DNA from 3 places in the Streptomyces sp. NPDC014676 genome. Region 3 is predicted to be linked to each of the others. Evidence: riboswitches for the same ligand, from Rfam matches in the RefSeq annotation. Region 3 holds a riboswitch; each other region holds the start of a gene.
What was found. A riboswitch is a leader RNA that binds a small molecule or an ion and turns the genes downstream of it on or off. The one in region 3 is predicted to bind cobalamin.

Region 1: another riboswitch for cobalamin. It lies ahead of ACF1DX_RS09270 ((2Fe-2S) ferredoxin domain-containing protein); the one in region 3 lies ahead of ACF1DX_RS11025 (energy-coupling factor ABC transporter permease).
Region 2: another riboswitch for cobalamin. It lies ahead of ACF1DX_RS05200 (ribonucleoside-diphosphate reductase subunit alpha); the one in region 3 lies ahead of ACF1DX_RS11025 (energy-coupling factor ABC transporter permease).

The regions. Positions count from the first base shown of each region.
Region 1 is NZ_JBIBZI010000003.1:115,172-124,719, reverse strand. Features, by position in the region: gene ACF1DX_RS09300 (GNAT family N-acetyltransferase) at 1-182, shown strand, start outside; gene ACF1DX_RS09295 (glycoside hydrolase family 6 protein) at 788-1,753, opposite strand; gene ACF1DX_RS09290 (LacI family DNA-binding transcriptional regulator) at 1,961-2,974, shown strand; partial or broken gene ACF1DX_RS09285 (xylosidase) at 3,228-3,493, opposite strand; gene ACF1DX_RS09280 (glycoside hydrolase family 27 protein) at 3,837-5,483, shown strand; cobalamin riboswitch at 5,647-5,768, opposite strand; gene ACF1DX_RS09275 (ferric reductase-like transmembrane domain-containing protein) at 5,955-6,935, shown strand; cobalamin riboswitch at 6,990-7,117, shown strand; gene ACF1DX_RS09270 ((2Fe-2S) ferredoxin domain-containing protein) at 7,180-7,584, shown strand; gene ACF1DX_RS09265 (hypothetical protein) at 8,003-8,476, opposite strand; gene ACF1DX_RS09260 (DUF4158 domain-containing protein) at 8,411-8,818, shown strand; gene ACF1DX_RS09255 (Rrf2 family transcriptional regulator) at 8,719-9,162, opposite strand; gene ACF1DX_RS09250 (nuclear transport factor 2 family protein) at 9,324-9,548, shown strand, end outside.
Region 2 is NZ_JBIBZI010000002.1:172,200-181,747, forward strand. Features, by position in the region: gene ACF1DX_RS05170 (sensor histidine kinase) at 1-1,421, opposite strand, end outside; gene nagB (glucosamine-6-phosphate deaminase) at 1,932-2,717, shown strand; gene ACF1DX_RS05180 (GntR family transcriptional regulator) at 2,875-3,639, shown strand; gene ACF1DX_RS05185 (DUF3311 domain-containing protein) at 3,846-4,112, shown strand; gene mctP (monocarboxylate uptake permease MctP) at 4,109-5,737, shown strand; gene ACF1DX_RS05195 (GNAT family N-acetyltransferase) at 5,815-6,321, shown strand; cobalamin riboswitch at 6,344-6,505, shown strand; gene ACF1DX_RS05200 (ribonucleoside-diphosphate reductase subunit alpha) at 6,628-8,988, shown strand; gene ACF1DX_RS05205 (ribonucleotide-diphosphate reductase subunit beta) at 8,988-9,548, shown strand, end outside.
Region 3 is NZ_JBIBZI010000003.1:519,365-528,912, reverse strand. Features, by position in the region: gene ACF1DX_RS11045 (DNA repair ATPase) at 1-395, shown strand, start outside; gene ACF1DX_RS11040 (energy-coupling factor ABC transporter ATP-binding protein) at 397-1,260, opposite strand; gene cbiQ (cobalt ECF transporter T component CbiQ) at 1,257-2,006, opposite strand; gene ACF1DX_RS11030 (energy-coupling factor ABC transporter substrate-binding protein) at 2,013-2,405, opposite strand; gene ACF1DX_RS11025 (energy-coupling factor ABC transporter permease) at 2,402-3,121, opposite strand; cobalamin riboswitch at 3,151-3,334, opposite strand; gene ACF1DX_RS11020 (ABC transporter substrate-binding protein) at 3,537-5,126, shown strand; gene ACF1DX_RS11015 (ABC transporter permease) at 5,147-6,115, shown strand; gene ACF1DX_RS11010 (ABC transporter permease) at 6,166-7,053, shown strand; gene ACF1DX_RS11005 (ABC transporter ATP-binding protein) at 7,050-8,126, shown strand; gene ACF1DX_RS11000 (ABC transporter ATP-binding protein) at 8,119-8,778, shown strand; gene ACF1DX_RS10995 (SAM-dependent methyltransferase) at 8,849-9,548, opposite strand, start outside.

The DNA.
Region 1 (9,548 bases), 400 kb from region 3:
TCGCGCACATGCGGTCCGAGGCCCGTGCCGCCGGGCTGGACCGTGTCAAGGTCGTGTCGCATCGTCCCGCCGAGGGCTTCTACCACCGCGTCGGCGCGGTGCGGACCGGGACAGCGCTCGCCCGCCCGCCCGCCGTGCCGTGGGACCGTCCCGAATTCGAGTTCCGCATTCCTTCGGAATGACACGGTGCCGGTTCGCGGGGCACCGGCTTCGCCCGCGGGGTGGCCGGCCTGCGCATGCGGGAGCCGAGGGACGCCGCGCGCTGTCCTGTGCCGTCGTCTCCGCCCTGGCGGGGCTCGCTGCGGTGCCGTACGCGGACATGGCGATCGAATTCCCTGTCCGCTCCCTGCGACTCGGCACCCCGTACGTACCTCGAAGGGACATCCCGTGCACCCGGTTCGGTCCGGGGGCGTCGGGGGCTGCAGAGTATGCCGCCCCCGACGCCCCCGCCTGCCGACCGTGACCGACCTGGCGCATCCGCTTCCTCGGAGCGGCACGATCGGTCACCCGAGTTCGATGTCAGGTCCAGCCGCAACGCGGTACCGGGCCATGGCCTGTCAGCACTTCTGACAGCAACACCGGTTTCGGTCGTCACACCATCGACGCTGCACCCTCCACCCGAGTCGAAGGCCAAGGTGTGGTCGACGCACCGGAGAGGCTCGCCCCACCACCGCGAGTGCTCCCGCCCGCACGCATCACCCGAACCGGCGATCGGGCAACGCCTGCTGCGGTCGCCGGCGTCTGGGGCGGGCCGCCGGTCGCCTGTGCGGGCGGCGGGAATCCCGGATCAGTAGCCGTAGATCATCTTGTAGGCGACCTCGGGGAGGAACTGGCCGGCCGTGGAGCCGGTTCCGACACCGCAGTTGCCGTCGGACTCGCCCGGCGTCTTGATCCACAGGAGCATCTCGGCGCCTCCGCCCGTCCGGGTGGGCGTGCCGATGCGGCGGCCGGAGGGGTTGCACCACTGGCCGTTGGAGCCGTTGCCGTTGCGGCTGGTGTCCACGACGAACGGCTTGGTGTAGCCGTAGCGGGCGGCCAGTTCGTTGTTGACGGCGTTGCCGTAGGCGGTGTTCTCGGCGGTGGTGATGTAGTTGGAGACGTTGAGCGAGAAGCCGTGAGCCTGTCGAAGGCCGGCTTCGTGGAGGCGCCGGGCCATGGTCGCCGCGTCGGCCCAGCGCGGGTTGCCGGCGTCCATGTAGACCCAGGTGTTGGGGGCCTGGCGGTTGAACTCGGCGAGGGCACCGGTGAGCATGGCCTCGCGTTCGTCGATCTGGGCCTGGGTCATGCAGCCGTAGTCTCCGAGGGAGTCCGGTTCGAGGATGACGACGGCCGGGCGGGCCGCGATGCCTCCGGCGAACTGAGCGATCCAGTTGGCGTAGGCGGACGGCGAGGCGGCTCCGCCGGCGGAGTGCCCGCCGCAGTAGTCACGGTGGTAGATGTTGTAGGCGACGAGGATGGGCAGCTTGCCCCGGTAGTCCGCCGCTCCGGCGTAGGCACCTGTCGCGGTGCCGATGGTGCCGCTCCAGGAGCCGAACCAGCGGGCCATCGGTGTGTTGGCGATGGAGGCGTTGATCGCGGCGGCCCGGCCGTCGCCGGGGTTGGCGGCCGCCCACCGCCTCGCGCTCGAGTCGGGGTCCACGTAGAACCCGTTGGTCATGGTGGTGGGGTCGGCCGCGTGGGCGGAGGGTGCGGCGGCGAAGGCCAGCGGCAGAGCACAGAGCGCTGCCATCAGTGTGCGGAGTCTGCGGCTCAAGACAGTACCTCGGTTTCGGAGGAGGTGTGCTTGGGAGCGCTCCCACTGGAAGCGGTCCCAATCGTGTGGGTGGGTGGTTGGGGTGTCAACAGTCTGCGCAGCATTCGGCTTTCACAGGGAGGCGTAGGTCCTGTGGGCCGCCCTACTGGAAGCGGTCCCATATCCTGCGTCCCTGAGCGCTCCCCGCCTGTGAAAGACTCACGAGCCATGGCAGAAGCAGCGCCGCGTCGGCGTCCGACGCTCGACGAGGTGGCCGAACGCGCCGGCGTTTCCCGCTCCGTGGCCTCCCGCGCCCTCAACAACGCCCCGCACGTCAGCCGCGCCAAGCGCGAGGCTGTCGAACGGGCCGTGCGGCAACTCGGTTACGTACCCAATCCGACCGCCCGCGCGCTGGCCACCCGTCAGACGGGAGCGGCCGCCCTGGTCGTCTCGGGAGAGGATCCGTCGATCTTCGCCGATCCGTTCTTCGCCCGGGTGATCGTGGGGGCGTCGGCCGCCCTGGACGAGGCGGATCTGCATCTGATGCTGTGCCTGGCCGCTTCCGACCGGGGCCGCAAGCGGGTCGAGGAGCTCCTGCGGTCCAGGGGCGCGGACGGTGTGATGCTGATGGCGCTGCGCGAGGGCGATCCGCTGACCCGGATGGCCGACGAGGCGCAGATGCCCGTCGTGTTCGGCGGGCGCCCGGTCGGTCCGGCTCCCCGGTGGTACGTGGACGTGGACAACGTCGGCGGAGCGCGCGAGGCGACCGAGCATCTGGTCTCACTCGGCCGGAGGCGCGTGGCCGTGATCTGCGGGCGTCTGGACACCGAGGCCGGGCGCGCCCGGTACCGCGGCTACCGGGACGCCATGCTGGGCGCCGGTCTCGATCCGTTCCCGCCGCTGGAGGGGGACTTCACCGAGCGCAGCGGAGCCGCCGCCATGGCCGCGCTGCTGGCGGAACACCCCGGCGTGGACGGAGTGTTCGCCGCCAACGACAACATGGCGGCGGGAGCGCTGCGCACCGTGCGGGAGGCCGGCCGACGGGTCCCCGCCGACGTCGCCGTGGTCGGCTTCGACGACCTGACGGCCGCCCAGATCGCCGATCCGCCGCTCACCACCGTCCATCAGCCCATAGAGGCTCTCGGACGGGAGATGGCGCGCATGCTCGTCGCGCTCGTCAACGGGCAGGACCCCACCCCGTTGGTCCTCCCCACCCGCTTGGCCGTCCGGGCCAGCGCCTGACTCCTCACTGTCCGGGAGGGGCGGGCCCCGGTCCGAACGGGTTGCTCCCGGACGCGGCGCGGGGCGTCCAAGGAGCCGGCCGGGGTGGTCGGGGTCCAGCGGCGGAAGCAGCGACTGCCGTCCGGTCCGATGGCTCGGGTGCTGGTTGCGGCCTGCCCCTTCTTCCGCCGATGCCGGTCGCGGTGCCGGGTTCATCGGGACGGTCGTGGCCGGCACGCTCAGGACGGATGCCCGGCGAAGACCGAGCTGTTTCAGCGGGCTCCCCGTTCACCAGGTCGTACGACCGCAGAACGGGCGCGCCCGGCGAGTAGTGCATGGTCGAGGCCGAGGCGTAGGAGGTGTCGCCGACGCGAATGATGTCGATGCCCGCGAAATCCTGCCAGATCACCGGGTTCGTGTACTGCGCCGCGGTCGCGAGGGCGGGCCCAGGAGGGAGGAGGGCGCCGACGGCCAGGCCGCGGTGGCGGCCGCGAGCGTGCGGCGACGGGTGAAAAATTGATGGGGCCATGACAGATTTATGGAGGTACTCACCTCGGGTTCATCGATCGGAGCGACTCCGCCGCATTCGGAATATCGAACATGGTGCGACGTGTCGAGCATTCTGGATGACAGGAGGTCGACGTACCCGTCAACCCTTCTCGCGCGAGTCGTGCGCCGCTTCGAAATGTTCGAAGCGGCTGATGTGGAGTCGGTATGCCTCGTCCCTGCTCCCTTGCTGATCACGCGACACATCCTGCTCCTCGAGGAGGTGTTGACACGGCCGGTCGCCTCTCTAGTATCCGTGGAACACCTGACGTTTCCGAACGGCAATCGAAATTTCGAACCTTCTCCTCTCCCCCTCTTCCCTGCCGAAGGAGTCCCGGTGCCCAGACGATCAGGCGGACGACTGTTCCGCTTCCTCGCGGCCGCCGCGCTGACGGTGACCGCGTCCGTGACGGCCTCGGCGCAGTCCACCGCCACGGCCGCGCCGGGCAGTCCGGCGCTCACCCCACCACTGGGGTGGAACAGCTGGAACAGCTTCGGGTGCGGGATCACCGAGGCCCAGGTCCGCCAGGCCGCCGACGCGATGGTGTCCTCGGGCATGCGGGACGCCGGCTACCGGTACGTGGTGGTCGACGACTGCTGGTTCGACCCGCAGCGTGACGCGCAGGGCAACCTGCGGGCCAACCCGGCGAAGTTCCCGAGCGGGATGAAGGCCCTCGGGGACTACATCCACGGCAAGGGCCTGAAGTTCGGCATCTACCAGGTGCCGGGCGAGCGCACCTGCGCGCAGACCGTGGGCACTTACCCGGGCGCCACGGGCAGCAGGGGCCACGAGGTCCAGGACGCCGCCACGTTCGCCACGTGGGGGGTCGACTACCTCAAGTACGACTGGTGTTCCTCGAGCGGCACGCGTGACGAGCAGGTCGCGCGGTTCACGCTGATGCGTGATGCCCTGCGCGCCACCGGTAGGCCGATCGTCTACAGCATCAACCCCAACAGCTTCCACGCCATCACGGGGTCCACGTACGACTGGGGCGAGGTCGCCGACCTGTGGCGGACGACCGAGGACCTGCTCGACATCTGGCAGAACGGCAACACCAACAGCTACCCGATGGGCGTCGGCAACGTCCTGGACGTCAACGCGCCGCTGGCCGCACAGTCCGGCCCGGGACACTGGAACGACCCCGACATGCTGGTCGTCGGCCGCCCCGGCCTGTCGCTGACCGAGTCCCGCTCCCACTTCGCCCTGTGGGCGCTGATGAGTGCCCCGCTGATGGCCGGCAACGACATCCGCACGATGTCCGCCGACGTCAGCGCGATCCTGCGCAACCCGCGCCTGCTGGCGGTGAACCAGGACTCCCGGGGCGCGGGCGGACGCAGGGTGCGCGACGACGGTGACATCGAGGTGTTCGCCAAGCCCCTGGCGGACGGTTCGGTCGCGGTGGGGCTGTTCAACCGGGGCCAGAGCGCGGCGACGGTCACCACGACGGCCGCCCAGATCGGCCTGGGCGGAGGACCGTTCACCCTCACCGACCTGTGGAACGGCGGCACGTCGAGCACGTCCGGGCAGATCTCGGCGAGCGTCCCCGCGCACGGCGTCGTCGCGTACCGGGTGAGCGGCGGCAGCCCGACGGCCGCCACCACCTCACGCCTGCGGGGCAACGCCTCCGGCCGCTGCGTGGACGTGGACAACGCCTCCACGACCGCCGGCGCCGCGACTCTGCTGTGGGACTGCCACACCGCCGCCAACCAGCTGTGGACCACATGGGCGGGCGGCGAGATCCGCGTCTACGGCGACAAGTGCCTGGACGCCTACAACCAGGGCACCACCAACGGCACCCGTGTCATCACCTGGCCCTGCAACGGCCAGGACAACCAGAAGTGGACCGTCGGCTCCGACGGCTCGATCCGCAACGTCCGCTCCGGACTGTGCCTCGACGCCAACGGGGCCGGCACCGCCAACGGGACCCCGCTGGTGCTGTGGACCTGCAACGGCCAGGCCAACCAGAAGTGGACCCGCGCGTGAGTGACACGGCACCGGGGCATGGCCGGAGCGACAACACCCCGGCCGCGGCCTTCCGCACGGCTGCCGCATCCGCCGGCCCGGCCGCCCCCGGCTCTGGGGGAAACAGCTGGGACGCGTGAAGCCTCCTGGAGTCCGCGCTCCGTGGGACGGGCCCACGACGGACCAGTGTCCTGACTCCCGGATCGACGTTCCCCACGCCTTCCCGCGCACAGCGCAGTGGTATGTCGGAGAGGCGCTCCCCGGTCACAGTGGCGGGACCGTGCCGGATGCGCACCGGCTTCCTGTCTCCCGAGCCGACGGCAGAAGGTCGTGCGGACCCGGCCGCACGCAACGCGTTGGAGGCACGCTCGACGGCGTGCACGGCCAGTCTGGCCGGATACCGCCTCGGGCATCACCACCCCCTCGGCCAGACTTGTTGTCTCACGCCACATGCGCACCGCTGCCGCGGTGCCCGTGCCCGGGAGGCCCCTGATGACGTCGGACGTGAGGCCGGACGAAGACGGGGCAGCGGCCCCGCCCGGACGGCGACGGCCTTCCGGTGACCGCGTCGCGCTGCGCGGCGACCTGCGGTCCGCCCTGCCCGACGCCGGCGCGGCGGTGGTGGTCACGGTGCTCGTGTTCGCGTTCCTGTGGGCGCGCATGGAGTCGGGTGCTTCGGACACCGTCGCGGTCATGCCGTTCATGGACGATCCCGGCACCTACTGGATGTACCTGCTCAGCCAGGCGTTCGGCTGGTCGGGGCTGCTGTGGGCGTGGGGCACGGTCATGCTCGGTCTGCTGCTGTCGGGACCGCGCCCCGCCCGGTTGCCGGTCTCCCGGCAGGTACTGGAGCGCTGGCACCGCACCACGAGCCTGACGACCATGGCGCTGATGTTCGCCCACGCGCTGATGTTCGCGGCGGAACTCGTGCGCTACGAGACGAAGGTGGACTGGGCCGAGCGGCTGTGGGTGGCCTTCGCGGACACCTTCGTGCCGGGCTGGTACGACTCCGGCACCGGCCAGGTCGCCATCCCGATCGGCCAGGGCGCCCTGTACCTGGCGATTCCGCTGGGGCTGCTGTTCTACGTCCGGCACCGCATCGGGACGAACACCTGGCGGCGGCTGCACCGTTTCGTGATCGTCGTGTACGTGCTGAGCGTGTGGCACACGCTGCTGTACGGAACCAGCGTCTGGTACGGGGAGTGGCCGCGCACCGTCCTGTGGCTGCTGCAACTCCCGGTCGCCGTACTGCTGTTGCTCCGTCTGCTGAGACCTGCCCGGCGGGCCGAACGGCTGGGCTCCCCCGGCGGGGGCGCGGCCCGGCCGGGGTGGTGGGTGCGGGTGGCGGGACGGGGCGCCGTCGCGGCCGTCGTCGTCGGGCTGGTCGTCGTGGTGGTGTCCGGCCGCGACGGCGGACGGGACCGCCCGACCCATCCGCCCGCGACGGCCCCCCACGCCCAGGAGACGGACTGACGGCCGGCACGGCGTCCCGGGATGGGATGATGGCCGGCGACAGGGCGACGGCGGAACGAGGAAGACGGTGCGAATCCGGCGCGGTCCCGCCACTGTGATCGGCGAGCGAGTCCCGTACGAGCCACTGCCCGGCAGCGGGTGGGAAGGCCGGGACGAGCATCGCCCCGAGAGCCAGGAGACTCACGCGGTCGCCTCCTCGACGGACCACCGGGGCGGATCTCCCCGGAGAGAGGAACGGCACCGCATGCCCGCAACGCCGACCGGACGGACGACGGACGACGCGAGGACCGAGGCGGCGGCCGGCCCCGTACCGTGCCGCGTCGTCGTGTGCCGCGACTGCTGCTGCGGCAGCCCCAAAGTGACCGGAGTCGACCACGCGGCCCAGACGGCACGTCTGCGCGCTCAGGTGCCGGTGCGGGTGTCCGCCTGCCTCGACGTCTGCGAACACGCCAACGTCATCGTCGTCCAGCCCTCCGCGCAGGGCAGGGCCGCAGGTGCCCGGCCCGTCTGGCTCGGACTGGTCAACGACCCGGACGCGACCGAGGACATCGCCGCCTGGGCACGCGCCGGCGGGCCGGGCGTCGCACCCCGGCCGGACATCCTCGACCTGTACACCATCACGCCGCCACGACGGCGCCCGGCCTCCTGACCGCACGGACGGAGAGGCCGAAGCCGCTGCCTCTGCCGCCGCCCGCCGAACGGCTCGAAGCGCGGTGACCGCGGGCCGGCCGGTGACGTACGCCGCCGATCCCGGCGATCGTCGACGACAGCCCGAACGACGAGGCCAGCGAGGGGCCGTTCCGCATACGCGTTCGACTCGTCATGCGGTTTGTCTTCCAGCGCTGCCCTCGGGGACGCTGCATTTGCGATCGCAGCCATGACGGACGACATTCCGAGCGGCTGGACACCGAGGCGTCCTTTGCGGCCCTTTGTGGAGTTGGCCCATCGAATACTCCTTCGGCTGAAGTAGTACGCGCCGGCTCAACCGCGGCGGCGACTGCGGGCCAACGCCGCCCTGCACCGCATCGTCTTCACCGGGCGCGCCCCGACCCGCGCACCCAGGCGTACTACGAACGCCGCGCCCAGGAGGGCAAGAAGCGGGCATCTTCGGGGATGCGTTCGTCGACGTCTTCAAGTCGCCCTTCGTCCGCGCCGAGGACCCGCACGACGCGTTCACCGGCGAGAACGGCGGCGCCAGCGCCTTCGTCCACAAGTACCTCCCCGTCCGCCCCGCCTACCGCCTCCACCGCGCCGGATCCATGCTGCGCCGGCAGGGCTGCGACGCCCTCGCCGACCTGTACGCCGAAGCCGCCGAAGAACTGACCCAGCGGATCGCCCTCGTCGGAATCGGCGGCCTGACGGGATGGCGCGGAGCCGCGGTCGAGCCGGGCGGGGGACGTTACTACGGGGAACCGAGTTCGACGCACTTCGGACTCCCCGTCGTTCGGGTCGTCGGGGGCAGTCCGCTGGGGGGTGTGACCTCGATCGAGCGGACCGCGTATCCGCGGTTCAAGCGGCTGATCACCGCGCATGAGCTGCATCTGTTCTTCTCGCCGACTCCTGACGAGCTGGAGTGGGCGGCCGGGGCGACGGACGGGGATGAGTATCTGCTGGCCTTGTTGCTGATGCTGAAGTCGTATCAGCGCATGGGGTGTTTTTCGGCGCTGGAGGACGTGCCGGAGCAGGTGGTGGAGTTCGTGCGGCGGCACACGCTCACGTCACTCCGCCCCGGTGGGCAGAACCCACGCCGAACCCCACGGTTCGCACGGGGTCGCCCAGCTGATCAGAGAGGCTGGCGAGGTGCCGCGAGTACGTCCCGGAGTACGGTCTCGAGCGTGACGCGGGCCAGTTCGTGTCTCAGGGTCTCCTCGATGTCCTGGTAGATGCCCCGCATTGCCGGCTGGATGCCGTGACCCACCACGCATCCCTGGTCCGGGGTGGTGCGGTGCATCGCGAACAGCGGGCCGGGTTCCACTGCCTCGTACACGTCGAGCAGGGTGATCGACTCCAGCTCGCGTGCCAGCGACCAGCCCGCGCCCGCGCCCCGCCGGGACTCCACGAGGCCGGCCCCGCGCAGTTCGCCGAGCAGTCGTCTGATCACCACGGGGTTGGTGTTCGCGCTGGTCGCGATCTGCTCGGAGGTGGCGACCTCGTGGCCCTGGCGCTGGTAGAGACCGATCCAGGCCAGCGCGTGGGCGGCGATGGTCAGCCTGCTGTTGGCGCTCATGATCCCTCCTCCGGTCGCAACGCTCCATGTTACGACAGTGCAGTCGCAACAGTGAAGGTTGCGACAATCCGCCGTAACAACTATTGTTACGACAGCCGGGAAGGGTCGATCAAAGACAAGCGCGGACCGTGAGCGTGTTGCGAACTCAAAGGAGAACAGGAATGGAAAGTAACGAAAAGACCATTCGCGAGGCTTACCGGCTCGCGGAAGGGGACGTTCTCGACGGTGACGGTTTCTTGGCCTTGTTCACCGAGGACGGGTCGTTCAACGACATGTCGACCTCGCAGAGTTTCCGCGGAGAGCAGATTCCTCAGGTGATCGCGGGCCTCGCCCGCTCCTTCCCCGATGTACACCGTGAGCTGCTCGAGGTACATGCGTTCGGTGAT
Region 2 (9,548 bases), on a different contig from region 3:
CGCTCCGGCGCCGGCACCATGTCGAAGGTTCCGCCCAACTCGCCCTCCACCAGGGTCCGTACGATCTGCAGACCGAGATTGCCCGCGGTGTGCGGGTCGAAGCCCTCGGGCAGACCCACGCCGTCGTCCTGCACGGTGACCAGCAGGCGGGTCTCCTTGGTGGTGCCGCCGCGGACCGCCGACACCTCGACGGTGCCGGTCTCGCCCTCGCGGAAGCCGTGCTCCAGGGCGTTCTGCAGCACCTCGGTCAGCACCATCGACAGCGGGGTGGCGACCTCGGCGTCGAGTATGCCGAAGCGGCCCGTGCGCCGGCCGGTGACCTTGCCCGGGGAGATCTCGGCGACCATCGCGAGGACACGGTCGGCGATCTCGTCGAACTCCACGCGCTCGTCCAGGTTCTGGGACAGCGTCTCGTGCACGATCGCGATGGACCCCACCCGTCGCACCGCCTCCTCCAGGGCCGCACGGCCGCGCTCGGACCCGATGCGCCGTGCCTGCAGGCGCAGCAGCGCCGCCACCGTCTGGAGGTTGTTCTTCACCCGGTGGTGGATCTCCCGGATGGTCGCGTCCTTGGTGATCAACTCGCGTTCGCGGCGGCGGAGTTCCGTGACGTCACGGAGCAGCACCAGCGAACCGATGCGCGTCCCCTTCGGCTTGAGCGGGATCGCCCGGAACTGGATCACCCCGTCGTGCGCCTCGATCTCGAACTCGCGCGGCGCCCAGCCGCTGGCGACCTTGGCCAGCGCCTCGTCCACCGGCCCGCGGGAGGGGGCCAGTTCGGCGGTGGTCCGGCCGAGGTGATGTCCCACCAGGTCCGCGGCGAGACCCATGCGGTGGTACGCGGACAGGGCGTTCGGGGAGGCGTACTGGACGATGCCGTCGGCGTCGAGGCGGATCAGCCCGTCGCCGACCCGGGGCGAGGCGTCCATCTCGAGCTGCTGGTTCGCGAACGGGAAGGCGCCGGCCGCGATCATCTGCGCGAGGTCCGAGGCGCTCTGGAGGTAGGTGAGCTCCAGCCGGCTCGGGGTGCGCACGGTGAGCAGGTTGGTGTTGCGCGCGATCACGCCGAGGACGCGCCCCTCACGCCGCACGGGAATGGACTCGACCCGTACGGGGACCTCCTCGCGCCACTCCGGGTCCCCCTCGCGCACGATCCGGCCCTCGTCCAGGGCCGCGTCCAGCATGGGGCGGCGTCCGCGCGGGACGAGATGGCCGACCATGTCGTCCTGGTAGGAGGTCGGGCCGGTGTTGGGCCGCATCTGGGCGACGGAGACGTAGCGGGTGCCGTCATGGGTGGGGACCCACAGGACCAGGTCGGCGAAGGAGAGGTCGGAGAGCAGCTGCCACTCCGAGACCAGCAGGTGGAGCCACTCGAGATCGGTGTCGTCGAGGGCGGTGTGCTGGCGTACGAGTTCGTTCATGGAGGGCACGTCAGCGAGCGTACCCGGGGGCCGGCACCACCTCCGAGAACACCCGCGGGCCGCGGCGCCTGAGAGGGACCCTCAACCCTCCCGGCACCGCAGCCCGGAGCAACATCGGCCGTGGGGTGTGCGGTCCCGGTCGGCCGAGGGACGAGGAGCCGGGGCAGTCAGGGCAGAGAGCTCCGGTTCCTCGGTTCCGCCTTCCTGTGCGGGGAAGGCAGGCTTGGTGCGTCCTGCTACGCATTGTGGACTAGACCACTGTCCCTGTAAATGCGTCGGACCGATTACGTCGGACGCCGTTCATCCCACCGGGGCCGCACGGGCGTCCGTCACGCAGCCTAACCCGTGGGGTTCCCGCGCGGGGCCGGTCGGACAGGGCAATTTCGGCGCGCGGCCGGCGTGCCCGCTCTGTTAGATTGAGATTGGTCTAAACCACATTGCACCACCCTACGGATCCGTGCTCGCGGATCCGGTCCCAGTCGGCTCCTCCTCAAGATCGGCAGGCCCACCGTGGAAGTTGTCATCGTTGCGGACGCCAAGGCGGGCGGCGAGCTCATCGCCGGGGCCATGGCACAGCTCCTGCGACGCAAGCCCGACGCCCTGCTGGGCGTGGCGACCGGTTCGACGCCGCTGCCCGTCTACCAGGCGCTGGCGGCCCAGGTGGAATCCGGCGCCGTGGACACCTCCCGGGCACGGATCGCCCAGCTCGACGAGTACGTGGGGCTGCCCGCCGACCACCCCGAGTCCTACCGCTCGGTGCTGCGGCGCGAGGTGCTGGAGCCGCTCGGGATCGGGATGGACGCCTTCATGGGCCCCGACGGCACCGCCGAGGACGTGCAGGGCGCGTGCGAGGCGTACGACAGGGAGCTGGCCGTGGCCGGCGGCGTGGACCTCCAGCTCCTCGGGATCGGCACGGACGGGCACATCGGGTTCAACGAGCCCTGCTCCTCGCTCGCCTCCCGCACCCGGATCAAGACGCTGACCGAGCAGACCCGGGTGGACAACGCCCGCTTCTTCGACGGCGACATCGACCAGGTCCCGCACCACGTCATCACCCAGGGCATCGGCACCATCCTGGAGGCCCGTCACCTGGTCCTGCTCGCCACCGGCGAGGGCAAGGCGGACGCGGTCGCCGCGACCGTCGAGGGGCCGGTGGCGGCGGTGTGTCCCGCGTCCGCGCTCCAGTTGCACCCGCACGCCACGGTGGTCGTCGACGAGGCCGCCGCCGCCAAGCTGAAGCTCGCCGACTACTTCCGGCACACCTACGCCAACAAGCCGGAGTGGCAGGGGATCTGACCGCCCCTCGTGGTCTGGACCAGCCCCCGCCCCAGGGGTATACAAAGGGGATCACGGAGCGGGCGGGGCACACCCCCGCCCCGAGCCGTGCCACGATGTCAGCCGCGGCCGATGGGGATGTCGGTCGTTTCGGCACCCGGAGCCGGGAAGGCAGAGCATGAGCACCGACGTCAGCAGTACGGAGAACGAGGGTGGGCCCACGGTCCGTACCGCGCGTGTGCCTAAGTACTACCGGCTGAAGAAGCACCTGCTCGACATGACCGAGACGGCGCCTCCCGGCACTCCGGTCCCGCCCGAGCGCACCCTGGCGGCGGAGTTCGACACCTCGCGCACCACCGTGCGCCAGGCGCTCTCGGAACTGGTCGTCGAGGGGCGCCTGGAACGCATCCAGGGCAAGGGGACCTTCGTCGCCAAGCCCAAGGTCTCCCAGGCGCTCCAGCTCACGTCGTACACCGAGGACATGCGTGCCCAGGGCCTGGAGCCCACCTCGCAACTGCTGGACCTCGGCTACATCACCGCCGACGACCGGCTCGCCGGGCTGCTCGACATCACGGCCGGCGGGCGGGTGCTGCGCATCGAGCGGCTGCGCATGGCCAACGGTGAGCCGATGGCCATCGAGACCACCCACCTGAGCGCCAAGCGCTTCCCCGCGCTGCGCCGCAGCCTGACGAAGTACACCTCCCTCTACACCGCCCTCGCCGAGGTGTACGACGTCCATCTCGCGGAGGCCGAGGAGACCATCGAGACCTCCCTGGCCACCCCGCGCGAGGCCGGCCTGCTCGGCACCGACGTCGGCCTGCCGATGCTGATGCTGTCCCGGCACTCACGGGACCGCGACGGACAGCCGGTGGAGTGGGTGCGGTCGGTGTACCGGGGCGACCGGTACAAGTTCGTCGCGCGCCTGAAGCGCCCCCAGGACTGAGCCCGGACCGTCCCCGCGGCCGTGCTTTCGGCGGGGCCGCAAAACCCGGCGAAGCGGGCGGTCGGCAGGGTTTTCGTTGCTGTTTCCTCTCGGTTGAGCGGCGCCTGGGTACCGCTATGCGGACGAGGGGTTACGACCGTGCTACGCCCTGACCTACATTTCCGCGCATCAACGCCGGTGATCAGTGAGGGGACGGGAACCGTCTGATGTCACAAGCCCCAGAAACCGCAGGAGGGCCGGTGGTGACGCCCGTGCGCGTCGTCATCGCCCTCTGTCTCGTCGCACCGTTCGTGGCCATGCTGTGGGTCGGGTCCTACGCGAAGACCGACCCGACGTTCATCGGCATCCCGTTCTTCTACTGGTACCAGATGCTGTGGGTGCTGGTCTCCACCGCCCTGACGATGATCGCGTACAAGCTCTGGCAGCGTGACCAGCGCGCCCGCTCGGCCGCGAAGGGCGGTGCGTCGCAGTGAACGACGGCGTGAACGGCGTGGCACTCGCCGTCTTCATCTTCTTCTTCCTGCTGGTCACGGCCATGGGGTTCATGGCCGCGCGCTGGCGCAAGGCCGAGAACGAGCACAGCCTCGACGAGTGGGGCCTGGGCGGCCGGTCGTTCGGTACCTGGGTCACCTGGTTCCTGCTCGGCGGCGACCTGTACACCGCGTACACGTTCGTGGCCGTACCGGCGGCGATCTACGCGGCGGGCGCGGCCGGCTTCTTCGCGGTGCCGTACACGATCCTGGTGTACCCGCTGATCTTCACCTTCCTGCCCCGGCTGTGGTCGGTGTCGCACAAGCACGGCTACGTCACGACGTCCGACTTCGTGCGCGGCCGGTTCGGCTCGAAGGGACTGTCGCTGGCCGTCGCGGTCACCGGCATCCTGGCCACGATGCCGTACATCGCGCTCCAGCTGGTCGGCATCCAGGCCGTGCTGGACGTGATGGGCGTCGGCGGCGGCGAGGACACCAACTGGTTCGTCAAGGACCTGCCGCTGCTGATCGCCTTCGGTGTGCTGGCGGCGTACACGTACTCGTCGGGTCTGCGGGCCCCCGCGCTGATCGCGTTCGTCAAGGACACGCTGATCTACATCGTGATCGCGGTGGCGATCATCTACATCCCGATCAAGCTGGGCGGCTTCGACGAGATCTTCGCCAAGGCGAGCGAGGCGTACAGCCAGACCAACCCGGCCACGGGCGCGCCGCGCGGTGCGCTGGTGCCGGGCGAGGCGGGCCAGTGGACGTACGCCACGCTGGCGCTCGGCTCGGCGCTCGCGCTGTTCATGTACCCGCACTCGATCACGGCGACGCTCTCCTCGCGCAGCCGTGAGGTGATCCGCCGCAACACCACGATCCTGCCGTTGTACTCCCTGATGCTGGGCCTGCTGGCGCTGCTCGGCTTCATGGCGATCGCGGCCGGGGTCAAGGTCGGCAACGGCCAGCTGGCGATCCCGCAGCTGTTCGAGAACATGTTCCCGGACTGGTTCGCGGGCGTGGCCTTCGCGGCCATCGGCATCGGCGCGCTGGTGCCGGCGGCGATCATGTCGATCGCGGCGGCGAACCTCTTCACCCGCAACATCTACAAGGACTTCATCAAGCCGGACGCGACGCCGAAGCAGGAGACCCAGGTCTCCAAGATCGTGTCCCTGCTGGTGAAGGTGGGCGCGCTGGTCTTCGTCCTGACCATGGACAAGACGGTCGCGATCAACTTCCAGCTCCTCGGCGGCATCTGGATCCTGCAGACCTTCCCGGCGCTGGTGGGCGGCCTGTTCACCCGCTGGTTCCACCGCTGGGCGCTGATCGGCGGCTGGGCGGTCGGCATGATCTACGGCACGGTCGCCGCGTACGGGGTGGCCTCGCCGACGCAGAAGCACTTCGGCGGGTCGTCGGAGGAGATCCCGGGCATCGGGGAGATCGGCTACATCGGCCTCACCGCGTTCGTGCTCAACGTCCTGGTCACGGTCGTCCTGACCTTCGTCATGAGGGCGCTCAAGGCGCCCGAGGGCATCGACGAGACCAGGCCGCAGGACTACACGGCGGACGCGGGCGACCCCGGTGTCCAGGTGGAGCTCCCGCCGGCCACGGCGGGCAGCGCGCACTGACCCCCGGTGAGCCGGGACGACGGGCCGTCGGAGAAATCCGGCGGCCCGTCGTCGTACCCGTCCGGCACACTCCCCTCATGGACATCGTCATCCGGCCGGTGGAGCCCGGCGAGCACGCGGAGCTCGGTGAGATCACCGCGCAGGCCTATCTGCTGGACGGACTGCTCGACTTCGGGGAGAGCGACACGTACCTCGGTGAGCTGCGGAACGTGGGGAAGCGGGCGGCCGCCGCCGAGGTGCTGGTCGCCGTGGCGGACGGGACGGTGCTGGGCGGGGTGACCTTCGTGCCGGGCCCCGGCCCGATGGCCGACATAGCGGGGCCGGGCGAGGCGGAGATCCGGATGCTCGCGGTCGCCCGCGCGGTCCGGGGCAGGGGCGCCGGGGAGGCCCTGGTGCGGGCCTGCGTGGACCGGGCGCGGGCCACCGGGGGCTGCGTACGGGTCGTGCTGTCGACCCAGCGCACCATGCACGCCGCCCACCGCATCTACGAACGGCTCGGTTTCACCCGCACCCCGGAGCGCGACTGGGGCCCCCTTGCGGAGCGTCCGGACCTCACTCTCCTCACCTACGAGTTGACGCTCTGACACCTCCGCGACACAACATATGGGGTTGCCGACGACACCCGGCACAAGATGTATGCTCATGCTCGCTGTCGTCGCAGGGGAATCCGGTGTGAATCCGGAACTGTCCCGCAACGGTGTACCCATGCCCGCGTACGCGTGTGCCTGGGCGTCAGTCCGAGGACCTGCCGACAGCGCACCCGGCCGTCCGGTCCGGGTGCGTGGACGTCCGGGCCTCGCGGAATGGGCCGGTGGACGCGACGCCGCGTGCGCTCGTGTACTGCCCCCTGCGCTCTTCGAGGCCCCGTGCCGAGCGAGGGAGAGCCCCACGTGACCATCGCGCCAGCCGATCCGGCCTCAGTGATCGACGTGCCCGAGGAGAGCGGCGGCCCCGGTGCCGCGCTGCTGCGGACCCTGACCGAGCTGACCGCCGACCTGCCCGACGCCGACCCCGGCCGGGTCGCCGCCGCCGCGCTGCGCGGCCGGTCCGCCTCCGCCGACGAGGCGGAGCTGCGGGAGCTGGCCACCGAGGCGGCGGCCGGGCTGATCTCCGAGGACCCGGCCTACTCCCGGCTCGCCGCCCGGCTGCTGACCATCGGCATCCGCGCCGAGGCCGCCTCGCAGGGCGTCACCTCGTTCACCGGGTCCGTCGCGACCGGGCACCGCGAGGGTCTGATCGCCGACCGGACCGCCGCGTTCGTCCGCCTGCACGCGGACCGCCTGGACGCGCTGATCGACCCCGGGGCCGACGACCGCTTCGGCTACTTCGGCCTGCGCACCCTGCACAGCCGCTACCTGCTGCGGCACCCGGTCACCCGCAAGGTCGTCGAGACGCCCCAGCACTTCCTGCTGCGGGTCGCCGCCGGACTCGCCGAGGACGACAGCGCCCGCTCCGTGGACGAGGTCGCCGCGCTGTACGGGCTGATGAGCCGCCTGGACTACCTGCCCTCCTCCCCCACCCTGTTCAACTCCGGCACGCGGCACCCGCAGATGTCGTCCTGCTACCTCCTCGACTCCCCCAAGGACGAGCTGGACTCGATCTACGACCGCTACCACCAGGTCGCCCGCCTCTCCAAGCACGCCGGCGGCATCGGCCTGTCGTACTCCCGTATCCGCGCCCGGGGTTCGCTGATCCGCGGCACCAACGGGCACTCCAACGGCATCGTCCCGTTCCTGAAGACGCTCGACGCCTCGGTCGCCGCCGTGAACCAGGGCGGCCGGCGCAAGGGCGCGGCAGCCGTCTACCTGGAGACCTGGCACTTGGACATCGAGGAGTTCCTGGAGCTGCGCGACAACACCGGCGAGGACGCCCGCCGCACCCACAACCTGAACCTCGCGCACTGGGTGCCGGACGAGTTCATGCGCCGGGTGAACGCCGACGCGCCCTGGTCGCTGTTCTCCCCCGCGGACGTGCCCGAACTGGTCGACCTGTGGGGCGAGGAGTTCGACGCGGCGTACCGGGCCGCCGAGGCGAAGGGCCTGGCGAGGAAGACCCTCCCGGCCCGCGAGCTGTACGGCCGCATGATGCGCACCCTCGCGCAGACCGGCAACGGCTGGATGACCTTCAAGGACGCCGCCAACCGCACGGCGAACCAGACCGCCGAGCCGGGCCACGTCATCCACTCCTCGAACCTCTGCACGGAGATCCTGGAGGTCACCGACGACGGGGAGACGGCGGTCTGCAACCTGGGATCGGTCAACCTCGGCGCCTTCGTGGACCGGGGGGACATCGACTGGGAGCGCCTCGACGAGACGGTGCGCACCGCCGTGACGTTCCTCGACCGGGTCGTCGACATCAACTTCTACCCGACCGAGCAGGCGGGCCGCTCCAACGCCAAGTGGCGTCCCGTCGGTCTCGGCGCCATGGGCCTGCAGGACGTCTTCTTCAAGCTGCGGCTGCCCTTCGACTCCCCCGAGGCGAAGGCGCTGTCCACGAGGATCGCCGAGCGGATCATGCTCGCCGCGTACGAGACCTCCGCCGACCTGGCCGAGCGGGACGGCCCGCTCCCGGCCTGGGAGAAGACCCGTACCGCCCGGGGCGTGCTGCACCCCGACCACTACGACACCGACCTGACCTGGCCGGAGCGCTGGGTGGCGCTGCGGACGCGGATCGCCTCCGTCGGGATGCGCAACTCGCTGCTCCTGGCGATCGCGCCCACCGCCACCATCGCGTCGATCGCGGGCGTGTACGAGTGCATCGAGCCGCAGGTGTCCAACCTGTTCAAGCGCGAGACGCTGTCCGGGGAGTTCCTCCAGGTCAACTCGTACCTGGTGGACGATCTGAAGCGGCTCGGCGTGTGGGACGCCCGCACCCGTGAGGCGCTGCGCGAGGCCAACGGCTCCGTGCAGGACTTCGCGTGGATCCCCGAGGACGTGCGGCGGCTGTACCGCACGGCGTGGGAGATCCCGCAGCGCGGTCTGATCGACATGGCCGCCGCCCGCACCCCGTTCCTGGACCAGGCGCAGTCGCTCAACCTGTTCCTGGAGACGCCCACCATCGGCAAGCTCTCCTCGATGTACGCGTACGCCTGGAAGCAGGGCCTGAAGACCACGTACTACCTGCGCTCGCGCCCGGCGACCCGGATCGCCCGCGCGGCGGCCCGCACCACCGTCCCCGTCCCGCAGGCGGCCGACCCCGAGGCCGTCGCCTGCTCCCTGGAAAACCCCGAGTCCTGCGAGGCCTGCCAGTAATGACCAGCACCACGAAGAACCTGCTCGACCCGGGCTTCGAGCTGACGCTCCGCCCCATGCGTTACCCGGACTTCTACGAGCGCTACCGGGACGCCATCAAGAACACCTGGCACGTGGAGGAGGTCGACCTCCACTCGGACGTCGCCGACCTGGCGAAGCTCAGCCCCGAGGAGCAGCACCTGATCGGCCGGCTGGTCGCGTTCTTCGCGACGGGCGACTCGATCGTGGCGAACAACCTGGTGCTGACGCTCTACAAGCACATCAACTCCCCGGAGGCGCGGCTGTACCTGTCGCGGCAGCTCTTCGAGGAGGCGGTGCACGTCCAGTTCTACCTGACGCTGCTCGACACCTATCTGCCCGACCCGGACGACCGGGCGGCGGCCTTCGCGGCCGTGGAGAACATCCCGTCCATCCGGGAGAAGGCCGAGTTCTGCTTCAAGTGGATGGACTCGGTGGAGAAGCTTGACCGGCTGGAGACGCGGGCCGACCGCCGGCGCTTCCTGCTCAACCTGATCTGCTTCGCCGCGTGCATCGAGGGCCTGTTCTTCTACGGGGCGTTC
Region 3 (9,548 bases):
CGCCGTTCCGGCTCCAGGGTTCCTACCGCAACATGAACAAGATCGCCCAGCGGATCCAGCCCGTCATGAACGCCGCCGAACTGGCCGCCGTCATCGACGACCACTACACGGCCGAGGCCCAGACCCTCACCACGGGCGCCGAGTCGAACCTCCTGAAACTCGCCGAACTGCGCGGCACGCTCACCGCCGGACAGGCGGCCCGCTGGACCGAGGTGAAGGCCGCCCACGTCCGCACCCTGAGCCTGGGCGGCCCGGACGAGGACGCCCTGTCCCGCGCGGTCGCCGCCCTCGCCCTCCTCGGTGACCGGATCGCCGCCGTCGAGTCGGCCATCACCCGGGCGGCGGGCCCGCGCCGGCTTCCGCAGGGCACCGACGGGCCACCCGCGCCCCGGTGACTCACGGAGCGTGCGCGTCACCTTCGCCGGCGGACGCGGCCACCAGGGCCGCCAGTTCCTCCGGGGAACGGGGGCCGGCGGCCGAGCCGGTCACCAGTCCCCGCGCCCGCAGCAGCCGCCCGACCGCCACTCCCCACGGCAGCCGCAGTCCCGCCGCCGCGAGGAGGTCCGTGCGGGCCAGCATGTCGGCCGCCGGACCGGTGTGCGCGCCGGACGGGGTGAGCAGGGCCGCATCGTCGGCCCAGCGCAGGGCGAGGTCCACGTCGTGGGTGGCCATGACGACCGTCGTGCCGTTCTCGCGCAGGCCGTCGAGGGTGGCCAGCAGGCGTTCCTGGCCGTCCGGGTCGAGGCCCGCCGTCGGTTCGTCGAGGATCAGGACGCGGGGCCGCATGGCGACCGCGCCCGCGATCGCCGTCCGCTTGCGCTGCCCGTAGGACAGCAGGTGCGTGGGACGGTCGGCGAGGGCGGTGATGTCCAGCGCGGCGAGCGACTCCGCCACCCGGGCGCGCACCTCCGTGCCGGGCAGGCCGAGGTTGAGCGGCCCGAACGACACGTCCTGGCCGACCGACGCCGCGAACAACTGGTCGTCGGGGTCCTGCACCACCAGTTGCACGGTGGTGCGCAGCGCCGTCAGGCCTTTGCGGTCGTAGCGCACCGGCCGGCCCTCGACGGTCAACTCGCCCTCCTCGGGCCGAAGTCCACCGCTCAGCAGCCGCATCAGCGTCGTCTTGCCGCTGCCGTTGCGCCCCAGCAGCGCCAGCGCACGCCCCTCGTGCACCTCGAAGTCCAGGCCGTCGAGCACGGGCGGGCCGTCCTCGTACGCGAACGACGCGCCCCGCAGGGCCAGCAGTACGGACTCACTCACGGCAGTCGCCTTTCCAGTACGAGGGTGAGGGCGGCCAGCGCCGCGAGGAGCGCCACGCTCGCGACCGTGAACCGGACGGAGACGCGGGCCTCGGGCACCAGCACGCGCAGGGTGCCGTCGTAACCGCGTCCGGCGAGCCCCGTCTGCAGCCGCGCCGCCCGGTCGAAGGACCGGACGAACGCGGTCGCGCCCAGCCCGCCCAGCGAACGCCACGTCGCCGCCCGGGTGGTGTGCCCCAGCCGGGCCGCCTGCGCCTGGCTGACACGGCGCACCGAGTCCAGCAGCAGGAAGCTCATCCGGTACGTCACCAGCGCCACGTCCACGAGCGGGGCCGGTACCCCGGCCCGCACCAGACGCGGCAGCAGGTCCGACATGGGCGTGGTGAAGGCGAACAGCAGCACGCCCAGCGAGGCCGCCGACGTGCGCAGCAGCAACTCCCCGGCGCGCAGCGGCCCGTCCTCGGCCCAGGACACGAACCCGCCCGGCCCGCCCACCCGTACCAGCAGGGGCAGCGCCCCGGTGACGCAGAAGCCCAGCGGCACCCGGTACGCCCGCCACAGCCGCCGGCCCGGCACCCCCGCCGGGCCGAGCAGCACCACGAGCGCCGTCACCAGCACCAGGGCCGCGCCCGGCCACGGCGGCAGCGAGACGGCGAGCAGGGTGAGCCCCAGCCCCAGTACGGCCTTGTCCACGGGATGACGGCGGCGCCAGCGGCTGCTGTGCGCCGCCGCGTCGATCGGCAGCACGTGCCGTCAGACCCGTCGTCGTTCGGAGACGGCCCCGGCACCGGCGTCCGTGTCGGCCTCGGTGTCCGTGCCCGCCTCCGCCCGCAGCCGCTCCAGCGCCCGCGCCTCCCCCTGCCGCCGCCCGCGCCGCACCCCGAAGTAGTACGCGAGGACGCCCGCGCCGATCGCCGCCTGGAGGGCGAACAGCGCCGACTCGATCTCCCCGGACGGCGGTTCGTACAGCGGCGAGAACCACGGCTCGTAGTCCGGGTCGATCTCGGTGATCGCCGTCTCGGCCTCGGCGTCCGCGCCCGTGAACGGCTCCTCCTTGTGGTCGCCGAGCCCGAACACCAGCGGGATCACGGCGAGCGCGGCCACCAGCACCAGCAGCAGCGTGTTGATCCTCGCGTTGCGGCTCATCGGGCCACCGCCTCCGCCGAGTCGGACGGCTTCGCCGTCTTCCGCCCGGCCACCGACGCCACCAGCACCCCGAGCCGCGTCAGCTCCCCCTTGCTCGACTGCACCAGCATGCGCATCACCAGCACGGTCAGCAGCCCCTCGCTCACCGCGAGCGGGATCTGCGTCACGGCGAAGATGGAGCCGAACTTGCCCAGCGCGCCCCAGAATCCGCTCCCCGGGTCGGGGAAGGCGAGCGCGAGCTGCACGCTCGTCACGCAGTACGTCGACAGGTCGGCGACGAACGCGCCGAGGAACACCGCGACCATCAGCGGCACGTCGTACCGGCGCAGCAGCCGGTAGATCCCGTATCCGGCCCAGGGGCCGACGACGGCCATCGAGAAGACGTTGGCGCCCAGCGTGGTCAGTCCGCCGTGGGCCAGCAGCAGCGCCTGGAACAGCAGGGTGATGGTGCCCAGCACCGCCATGACCGGCGGCCGGAACAGGATCGCGCCGAGCCCCGTGCCGGTGGGGTGGGAGCAACTTCCGGTGACGGAAGGCAGTTTCAGCGCGGACAGGACGAACGTGAACGCTCCCGACGCGCCGAGCAGCAGCGTGCTCTCGGGATGTTCCCGTACCTCACGGATGAGCGACCGGGCTCCATGGACGACGAACGGCGCCGACGCGACGCCCCAGGCGACCGCGTGCACCGGTGGCAGAAACCCCTCGGCTATGTGCATGGCTCAGCAGACCCTCTCCAGCACCTCGTGGATGGTTGACGTGCCTTGGCCGGTCTCCTGGCTGACGGGTACCACCGCCCGTGCTCCGCCTTCCCGGGTCCCGAAGAACCCAGTGGCTGTCCGTGAGGACTGGAGCCGGACTTCCCGATCACAGTGGCGAGGGCCGCACCGGTATCGCACCGATTTCCCGTCACCAAGGCGTGGTGACAGTAGTGCCCGTTCCGGTCCGGTGACAAGCGGCCACCAGGGGCGCGCGGACGGCGCCCGGCGGCTCGCACCCCGGCGCACACCTGCGCACTTGACACGAGCGGCGCCGTCCGTCGGGGCGGGGGAGTGGGGGGCCGTCGTCCTGGGCAGTACCTTGCTGCAATTAATATGCAACAACGGTTTTCAGGCAACAGGAGTGTGAGGTTCGATGACGACCCGACGAATACGGGGCGCCGCCGCCGCGGTCGCGATGGCCGGTGCGGTCGCCGCCTGCTCGGCGCCGGGCGACGGCGGCGCGGACGGCGGGGCGTCCGCCGAATCCGTCGTGATCGGGGTCCCGTCCGAACCGGACACCCTCAGCCCGCTGCTCGGCTACGGCAAGGACGGCAACTCCAAGATCTTCGACGGACTCCTCGCCCGCGACGCCGACATGAGGCTGAAGCCGGCCCTGGCCAAGGCGCTCCCCGAGGTCACCGACGGCGGCCGCACCTACACCTACACCCTGCGCGACGGCGTGAAGTTCAGCGACGGCGAGCCGCTGACCGCCGACGACGTGGTCTTCACGTACGACACCGTGCTGGACGAGAAGACCAACAACACCGCCAAGAGCGAACTGGACGCCGTCAAGGACGTCCGGGCCGAGGGCGACGACAAGGTCGTCTTCACCCTCGCCTACCCCTACGCGGCCTTCGCCGCCCGCACCGTACTGCCCGTCGTCCCCGAGCACGTCGCGGGCGGACAGGATCCCAACACCGGCCCGTTCAACACCAAGCCGGTCGGCACCGGACCGTACGTCCTCACCGGCTGGAGCAAGGGCGAGAAACTCACCTTCAAGGCCAATCCGGACTACTGGGGCGGCGCCCCGAAGGTGAAAAAGCTCACCATGGCGATCATCGCCGACGACGACGTCCGCGCCACCCGGCTGCGCTCCGGCGACCTCGACGGCGCGGCCCTGCCGCCCAACCTCGCCGCCACCTTCAAGGACGACGACGGCAGGAAGACGTACCGGGCGACGTCGTACGACTTCCGCGCCGTCACCCTCCCCACCGGCAACCCCGTCGCCGGCGACACCGCGATCCGCCGCGCCCTGGACCTCGCCGTGGACCGCGAGACCATGGTCGACAAGATCCTCGACGGCGCCGGCCGCCCCGCCTACGGTCCGCTGCCCGTCGACGACCCCTGGTTCGCCGAGGACGTCGAACGCCCCCAGGACCTCGGCAAGGCCAAGAGCATCCTCGACGAGGCCGGCTGGAAGACCGGAAAGGACGGCATCCGCGCCAAGGACGGCCGCCCCGCCCGCTTCACCCTCTCCTACCCCTCCGGCGACAAGGTCCGCCAGGACCACGCCCTCGCCTACGCCTCCGACGCCAAGAAGGCCGGCATCGACGTCAAGGTGGAGAGCGCCACCTGGGAGGTCATCGAACCCCGGATGAAGCACGACGCCGTCCTCGCCGGCTTCGGCAGCACCGGCGACCCCGACTTCGGCCTCTACACGCTCCTGCACTCCTCCCTCGCCGGCGACGGCTTCAACAACATGGCCCTGTACGACAACCCGGCCGTCGACGAGGCCCTCGACACCGGCCGCCGCGGCCAGGACCCGAAGGACCGCGAGGCCGCCTACGACACCCTCCAGCGCGAACTGGTGAAGAACCCCGGCTACACCTTCCTCACCCACATCGACCACATGTACGTCCTCGCCGACCGCTGGAAGGACCTCACCACCCAGACCGAACCCCACGAGCACGGCTTCGCCAGCGGCCCCTGGTGGAACGTCGAGGACTGGCAGCCCGCCGCATGACCGCACTCCCCTGGGGAGAGATGGCCCGGCTCACGGCACGGCGGGCCCTGTTCGCCGTGCCGGTGCTGCTGGTCGTCACCTTCGGCGTGTTCGCCGTCGCCGCCGCCTCCCCCTTCGACCCCGTCAAGGCGTACGCCGGCACCGCCGCGCTCGGTGCCGACCAGGAGACCCTGGACCGGCTGCGGGAGAACCTCGGCGTGGACCGGCCGTTCACCGCCCGCTGGTGGGACTGGCTGACCTCCGCGGTCGGCGGCGACCTCGGCCGGTCCACCGTGATGCGCCAGCCCGTCGCCGAGGTCATCGGTGAACGCCTGGTCTGGTCGGCCCTGCTGTGCGCCGTCGCGTTCGCCGTCGCCGTCCTGCTCGGCACCGTGCTCGGCGTCCTCGCCGCCCGCCGCCCCGGCTCGCTCCTCGACCGTGCGGTCACCTCCCTCGCGTACGCCCTGGAGGCCGCCCCGGTCTTCTGGACCGCCCTGCTCGCCGTCTGGCTGTTCGCCCTGAAGCTGGACGTCCTCCCGGCCGGCGGCCTCACCGACACCGGCAGCGACCAGGTCACCTTCGGTCAGGTCACGAGCCACCTGATCCTGCCCGCCGGCGTCCTCGCCGTCTCCCAGCTGCCCTGGTTCACCCTCTACGTCCGTCAGGGCGTCGGCGACGCCCTCGCCGAGGACCCCGTGCGCGGCGCCCGCGCCCGCGGCCTGAGCGAACGCACCGTCCTGCTCGGCCACGCCCTGCGCTCCGGACTGCTGCCCGTGCTCACCCTGATCGGCTCCCGCGTCCCCGAACTCATCACCGGCGCCCTGCTGGTGGAGACCGTGTTCAGCTGGCCGGGCATCGCCGCGGCCACCGTCGAGGCGGCCACCTCCGTGGACTTCCCGCTCCTTGCCGCGCTGACCACCCTCGCCACCGCCGCCGTCCTCGCCGGAAACCTCCTCGCCGACCTGCTCTACGGACTGATCGACCCGAGGGTGAAGCTGAATGAGATGTGACCCCCATGGACGCGACCCCCATGGACGTGACTCCCACGGAGGCAACTCCCATGGCTGCTGACACCACCACCGTGACCAAACCGGTGTGGCGCGCACACGGCACCGCCCGCCGCTCCACCCACACCCTGCGGCTGTACGTCTCCGCCGGACTCGTCGCCGTGACCGTCCTCGCGGTGCTCCTCGTCCCCCCGCTGGTCCGGCTCGACCAGCAGGTGGTCGACCTCGCCGCCAAACTCCTGCCGCCGTCCTGGTCCCACCCCTTCGGCACCGACGACGTGGGCCGCGACCTGCTGCTGCGCTGTGTCTACGGGCTCAGGGTGTCGTTGCTGGTGGGCGTGGTGGCCGCGCTCGCCGCCACCGTGATCGGCACCGCCGTCGGCGCCACCGCCGGCGCGCTCGGCGGCTGGGCCGACCGCGCGGTCATGCGCCTGGTCGACACCTTCTCCTCCGTACCGCACCTGCTGCTCGGCGTCTTCATCGTCGCCATGTTCCGGCCGGGCGTCTGGCCGGTGGTGATCTCCGTCGGCCTCACCCACTGGCTGTCCACCGCCCGGATCGTCCGCGCCGAGGTCCTCTCGCTGCGCTCCCGCCCCTACATCGACGCGGCCGTCTCCGGCGGCGCCTCCCGGTGGCGGGTCGTCGTCCGGCACCTGCTGCCCGGCGTGCTGCCCCAGGCCGGCCTCGCCGCCGTCCTCATGGTGCCGCACGCCATGTGGCACGAGTCGGCCCTGTCCTTCCTCGGCCTCGGCCTGCCCGCCCACACCGCCAGCCTCGGCACCCTCATCCAGGGCGCCCGCGGCTCCCTGCTCGCCGGACAGTGGTGGCCGACCCTCTTCCCCGGCCTGTTCCTGATCATCCCCACCCTCGCCGTCGCCGGTCTCGCCGGTGTCTGGCGGGAGCGGATCAACCCCCGCCGCCGATCGGAGCTGACACTGTGACGACCGAGCGACCTGCCGTGCCGTCGGCGGAGCATGCGGCGATCCCGCATGCGGCGACGGCCGAGAGCCTCCCTTCGCCGTCCACCGGCGCCGCGACGGCCGAGCGACCTGCCGTGCTGTCGGTGCGCGGCCTGTCCGTACGCTTCCTGCTGCCGGGCGGACGCCGCGTCGCCGCCGTCACCGACGCCCACTTCGACGTGGCACCCGGCGAATGCCTCGCCCTGATCGGCGAGAGCGGCTGCGGCAAGTCCGTCCTCGCCTCCGCCCTCCTCGGCCTGCTCCCCGCCAACGCCCGGACCGCGGGCCACGCCCACCTCGGCGACCTGGACCTGCTGACCGCCGGCGAACGCACCCTCGCCCGCACCGTGCGGGGCCGCCGCATCGGCCTCATCCCGCAGAGCCCGGCCGCCCACCTCACCCCCGTACGCACCATCCGCTCCCAACTGGAGGAGACGGTCGCCCAGCTCACCGGCGTCCGGGGCCGCGCGGCCCTGCGCACGGCGGCCGAACAGGCCGCCGGACGCGCCGGATTCCCGCCGGACCACCTCGACCGCCATCCCCACGAACTCTCCGGCGGCCTGGCCCAGCGCGCCGCCACCGCCCTCGCCCTGGTGGGCGAGGCACCCCTCCTGCTGGCCGACGAACCCACCACAGGCCTGGACCGCGACCTGGTGGACCGCACCGTCGACGAACTGCGCCGCCACGCCGACGCCGACGGCGACCGGGCCCTGCTGATGATCACCCACGACCTCGCGGCGGCGGAACGCGTCGCCGACCGGGTGGCCGTCATGTACGCGGGCCGCATCGTCGAACTGACCCGAGCGAGCGCCTTCTTCGGCGCACCGGGCCCCCGCCACCCCTACAGCCGGGGCCTGCTGGACGCCCTCCCCGACCGGGCCTTCACCCCCATCCCCGGCATGCCCCCCGAACTCGGCGCCCTCCCCGACGGCTGCGCCTTCGCCCCCCGCTGCGACCGCGCCACGGACACCTGCACGGCGCTCCCGCCCTTCACCGGGTCGGTCGCCTGTCACCACCCGGCCCCGGCACCCACCCCCGAGGACATCCGTGCTTGAACTGCGCTTCGTCACCGCCGGATACGACCGACGGGCCCCCGCCGTACGGGACGCCACCCTCACCGTCACCCCCGGCGAGTCCGTCGGCCTGCTCGGCCCCAGCGGCTGCGGCAAGTCCACCCTGGCGAGGGTCGCCGCCCTCCTCCACCGCCCGGACGCCGGGGACGTCGTCCTCGACGGCACCCCCGTGCGCCGCTGGCGCCACCGCGCCCCGCGCGAGCTGCGCACCGCCGTCGGCGTCGTCTTCCAGCAGCCCCGCCTCTCCGCCGACCCCCGCCTGAGCCTGGCCGACCTGATCGCGGAACCCCTGCGCGCCACGGGCCGCCGCTCGTCCGTCCCCGGCCGGGTGGCCGAACTCGCCGGAACCGTCGGCCTGACCCCCGACCTGCTCACCCGCCGCCCCCACGAGGTCAGCGACGGCCAGCTCCAACGCGCCTGCCTCGCCCGCGCGCTGGTGCTGCGCCCTCGCTGGCTGATCTGCGACGAGATGACCGCGATGCTGGACGCGTCGACCACGGCCGCGCTGGTCGGGGCCGTCGAGGCCTACCGCGCCACGACGGGCGCGGGCCTGCTGGCCGTGGGCCACGACCAGGTCCTCCTGAACCGCTGGTGCGACCGCACGGTCCACTGGGACACGGTCACCGGAGGGTGAGGCCGCCGCCGAAGGAGGAGGCGGGGCCACCGGGTTCCTCACCGGCTGACGGCATCGTGCGCGGTCCGGCTCAGCCGGACGTCGGGCGCAGCACCAGGCAGACGAAGCCGAAGACGTCCCGGTAGACGCGCAGCCAGCCGTCGCGGTGGGCGGTGGCCGTCGCCAGGGCCTGCGCGCCGTCCGGGTCGTCCGGGTGGTCCAGGGCCCATGAGGCCAGCGATCCCGTCCACGCCCACTCGTAGTCGTCGAGCTCCTCACGTGTGCTGATGTGCCCGTGGACGGGGGTCCATCCGTCGGCGACGACGCGGTCCGTCGTGGTCGGCAGGTCGCTGAGGTCGCCGAGCGTCCCGACGGCCTCGGAGGAGGGCTCCCGCGCCCAGAACCCGTCACCGATCAGGACGCGTCCGCCGGGAGCCAGGTGCCCGCGGGCCGCCGCGAGGGTGGCGGGCAGGCCGCCGAAGGCGTGGGTGGCCCCGACGCTGATCACCAGGTCGAAGGCGTGGGAGGCGGCGAAATCCCCGGCATCCCCGTGATGGAGCACGAGGCGTTCCTGGACCCCGCGCACGCGCGCCGCCTCCCGGGCATGCTCCAGCGAGCCCGCGGAGACGTCCACGCCCTCGGCCCGCAGTCCCGGATACGCGGTCAGGGCGCGCAGCAGCCACTCCCCGCCGCCGCAGCCGAGGTCGAGCACCCGGGCGTTGTCGCGCGGGACAGCGCGTTCCAGCAGCCGCCGTACCGAGTCGTCGCCGAGCGGGGCCGCGACCGGGTGA